2 regions of the Vibrio spartinae genome follow, and region 2 is predicted to be linked to the other one. Evidence: riboswitches for the same ligand, from Rfam matches in the RefSeq annotation. Region 2 holds a riboswitch; the other holds the start of a gene.

Region 1 (2,209 bases), 480 kb from region 2:
ATTCTGGTGATGAGTAATGGTGGTTTCGGCGGTATTCATGACAAACTGCTGTTGCAGTTGGAAAGGGGCGATCATGCGTGATCTTCAGCGAGAAAAAGCCATTACGTTAGCTTGGACGGGTGCTTCCGGTGCACCTTACGGATTACGCTTGCTCCAGTATTTGTTAGCAGCGGATTATCAGGTTTATCTGTTAATCTCGTCAGCAGCGAGAGTGGTACTGGCGACGGAGCATGGTTTGAAGCTTTCCGCTGCACCGGACAAAGCCCATCAGACCTTGGTTGATCATCTTCACTGTCGCAGTGAGCAGTTGGTTGTGTGTGGCAAAGAAGACTGGTTTTCTCCGGTTGCTTCCGGTTCGTCTGCGCCAAAACAGATGGTGGTTTGTCCTTGTTCTGCCGGTAGTGTGGCTTCGATTGCTTATGGCATGTCAGATAATTTGATTGAGCGCGCGGCTGATGTGGTGATCAAAGAGAAAGGACAACTGTTGCTGGTGGTGCGGGAAACACCGTTTTCAACCATACACTTAGAAAATATGTTGAAGCTGTCTCAGGCCGGTGTGACGATTATGCCGGCTGCGCCCGGATTCTATCATCAGCCAGCGTCGATCGATGATCTTGTCGATTTTATGGTCGCGCGGATTCTTGACCATCTGGGGATCGCGCAGACCGTGGTACCGCGCTGGGGGTATCAGCATTGAATCATCAGTAGCACATTGATTCAATCCACAGTAAACTTATCCGCACTCATCGGGGAGCTTCCGTGACGAATAACCGATTCGGTCTTTTGTCATGGTGCTGAGATTGGGCGATTGCCCGGAACCCGCAATGACCTGAACCAGATAATGCTGGCGTAGGAATTGAGTTTGGTCTGCCCTTTGAGGACAACCTCAACCCTGTGCCGCTCGTATCAAGGAGAGCGAGCCGTGACAATGAACAATTCTAAAGCCTCGATTTATGCAGGCATCTTCATCTTGAGTTTAACGACTGGATTCGTACAGGCTCAGTCCCCTGAACTGACCGTGTATACCTATGATTCTTTTACCTCGGAATGGGGCCCCGGCCCTGCGATTAAGCAAGCATTTGAGGCGCGCTGCGACTGCAAGCTGAATTATGTGGCACTCGATGATGGCGTATCGATTCTCAACCGTTTGCGGCTTGAGGGAAGTCATAGTCAGGCGGATATTGTTTTGGGGCTGGATGACAGTCTGATGGCAGAGGCGAAAAAGACCGGTCTGTTAGCCAAGCATCATGTCGATACTGCGGCATTAACGTTACCCAATGGCTGGCATGATGATGTCTTTGTTCCTTACGATTATGGTTATTTTGCCTTTGTTTATCGTCAGGATTTACTGCCCAACCCACCCAAGAGTCTCAAAGCACTGGTTGAGCAATCCCCTGATTTGAAAATTATCTATCAGGATCCCCGGACATCAACCCCCGGTCAGGGGCTTTTGCTGTGGATGAAATCCGTCTACGGTGATCAGGCCGCTCAGGCTTGGCAACAACTGGCGAAGAAAACGGTCACGGTGACCAAAGGTTGGTCTGAAGCCTATTCGATGTTTCTGAAAGGCGAGTCGGATATGGTTTTGTCGTACACCACCTCACCGGCGTATCATCAGGTTGCAGAACAGGATGATCGATATGCTGCGGCTGAATTTTCGGAAGGACATTACATGCAGGTCGAAGTGGCCGCAAAATTAGCAGGGAGTCCGCATCAGGCGCTTGCCGATCAATTTATGCAGTTTATGTTGAGTGATGAGTTCCAGTCGGTTATCCCGACGACGAACTGGATGTATCCGGTGACATCAGTCACTCTGCCGGACGCTTTCCGTCACCTCTCTGTACCGGAAAAAACATTGCAGTTTTCTGCAACGCAGGTTGCAAAAAACCGTAGACATTGGATTCGTGAATGGCAAACAGCGCTGACTCAGGCACGGTAGCAGAGACGGTGATTGTTCAACGGGCTCCCCGCATCGGGATTTGGATCGCCGCTGGGGTAGTGGCCTTTATTCTGAGTGCCTTCGGGGCATTACTGGTGCATGCCTCCGGGCTTGAACTGACCGCGGTACTGAGTGACCCTTATTATCTCCATGTCACGCGGTTTAGTTTTTATCAGGCATTGCTATCCACATTGCTGAGTGTGATTCCGGCGATTCCGGTTGCCTTGGCGTTGCATCGTCGTGCTTTTCCCGGCCGCAATTTTTTGATCA
Region 2 (2,209 bases):
CTAATGTATAGAACGGTGCTTCCGAACAATGGCGTAACTGTTCTTCCATATTCGCTTTGACGAGATGCATTGGCACATGCCCGGGGCCTTCAATCATGACCTGAACATCATATTCCCATGCAATTTTGGTCAGTTCCCCAAGCGTTCTGAGTTCAGAAAACTGGGCTTCGTCATTTGCATCAGCGACAGAACCGGGCCGGAGTCCATCGCCCAGAGAGAGTGAGACATCATATTGTGCACAGATCTTACAGATATCTCGGAAGCGGGTATAAAGAAAGTTTTCCTCATGATGTGCCAGACACCACTTCGCGATGATAGACCCACCCCGGGAAACAATCCCCGTGACTCGCTTCGCTGTCATCGGAACATACCGCAACAATACGCCGGCATGAATCGTGAAGTAATCGACGCCTTGCTCTGCTTGCTCAATCAATGTGTCGCGCATCACTTCCCAAGTCAGATTTTCGGCAACACCGTTTACTTTTTCCAAAGCTTGGTACATCGGTACTGTACCGATAGGCACAGGACTGTTGCGTAAGATCCACTCTCTCGTCTCATGTATATTGCGTCCAGTGGAGAGATCCATCACCGTATCTGCGCCCCAACGCGTTGACCAGACGAGCTTCTCAACTTCCTCTTCAATTGAGGATGTAACCGATGAATTACCAATATTGGCATTCACTTTGACCAGAAAATTTCGCCCGATAATCATGGGTTCAGATTCAGGATGATTGATATTTGCCGGAATAATCGCTCGACCTTCTGCCACCTCACGGCGAACAAATTCAGCGGTGATCGCTTCCGGCATATGAGCACCGAAACTTTCCCCCTGATGCTGTAAGTTCAATTGCTCATCACGATACTGCTGACGCTGCATGTTCTCACGAATCGCAATGAACTCCATCTCAGGGGTGACAATTCCCCGCCGCGCATAATGGAGCTGAGTGACACAATGGCCGGACAGCGCTTTGCGAATAAGCGGTAAATGACCGTATCGCAAATCGTCTAGCGTGCTATCAGCAAGACGCTCTTGCGCATAATCAGAGGTCATTTGATCGAGTCTTTCTGTATCAGACCGCCCTTCTATCCACGCCTGTCTCAAAGCTGGCAAGCCTCGATAAACATCGATTGTATATTGCGGGTCGGTATACACCCCTGATGTGTCGTAGACACAAATCGATTCATTAGGCTCGTAGACGGGGTCATCCTTTACATGACCGACCAGACTATCGGCCAGTTGAATGGATCGCATCGGTACCCGAATATCTTCCCGGGAACCCTGCACATAAATTTTTGTTGAATTGGGATAAGGTGTTGACTGGATGTTTTCAATAAACTGCTTTGCTTCCAGTCTGGATTGTTTACGGTTCGACATGCATTTTTCTCCAGTAAATGGTTAAGAAATAAATGCTTGGCGGAAGGACGTATAGACAAGAGGTGAAAATCAATTATCGCATCGTGAGGAAAACAACATAACGATATACAGACAGATTTTCGGACAATAGAGAGGCTGTGATGAAATGTAATATAGCCTGAATATTCTCTCTTGTTCCCTTCGCAGGTATTAACCTGATCAGGTTCAACGGATCCCGAATGAACGGTCTCAGCCTTTTGGCACTCCGACAAGTAAAAACATTATAGAGAATGGATTTGATTAAACAAAGTAAAAAAATAGTTTAGCTTTTGGTAATCAACTGAAAACCAACCCACGCAGCAGAAATACTCAAAATCACATTCAACAAAACATTCAGACCAAACTTGATGAATGCCCCCTGCTGCATCAGTAAAACATTATCCATAGAGAAAGTAGAAAAAGTCGTCAAAGCACCTAAGAAGCCTAATCCAATGATTTGACGCCATGGATCAACAGAAATCAGTTCCCCTTGAATCGCTGCAATTAACAGCCCCATCATAAATGAGCCTAAAATATTCACGGTCAAGGTTCCATAAGGAAAACCTTTACCGAATAAGAAGACACAAAGTTCTGAAATTAAATATCGGGAGCAAGCACCAAATGCACCCCCAAAGGCAATAAAGCCAAGAATAGAGAACTGATTCATCACCATTTCCTCAAAAAATTCCCTAATACAACCTTTTCGTCATTAAAAAATACGAGTAACAAAGGTCATAAACATTCACAGAATAAAAAAGTTACAGGAGTCACTTTATATCGAAATCCTTCACTTAACCCACCCTTAATACTCATCAA

What was found. Region 2 has a riboswitch for thiamine pyrophosphate ahead of thiC (phosphomethylpyrimidine synthase ThiC). Riboswitches for the same ligand answer to the same signal wherever they lie in the genome.
Region 1: it holds a riboswitch for thiamine pyrophosphate, as region 2 does, so the genes downstream of both, thiB (thiamine ABC transporter substrate binding subunit) here and thiC (phosphomethylpyrimidine synthase ThiC) in region 2, are expected to answer to the same signal.

Annotation. Positions count from the first base shown of each region.
Region 1 is NZ_AP024907.1:450,920-453,128, forward strand. Features, by position in the region: gene mpl (UDP-N-acetylmuramate:L-alanyl-gamma-D-glutamyl-meso-diaminopimelate ligase) at 1-81, shown strand, start outside; gene OCU60_RS02010 (flavin prenyltransferase UbiX) at 74-697, shown strand; TPP riboswitch at 738-873, shown strand; gene thiB (thiamine ABC transporter substrate binding subunit) at 929-1,939, shown strand; gene thiP (thiamine/thiamine pyrophosphate ABC transporter permease ThiP) at 1,909-2,209, shown strand, end outside.
Region 2 is NZ_AP024907.1:3,972,657-3,974,865, forward strand. Features, by position in the region: gene thiC (phosphomethylpyrimidine synthase ThiC) at 1-1,375, opposite strand, end outside; TPP riboswitch at 1,534-1,632, opposite strand; gene crcB (fluoride efflux transporter CrcB) at 1,677-2,060, opposite strand.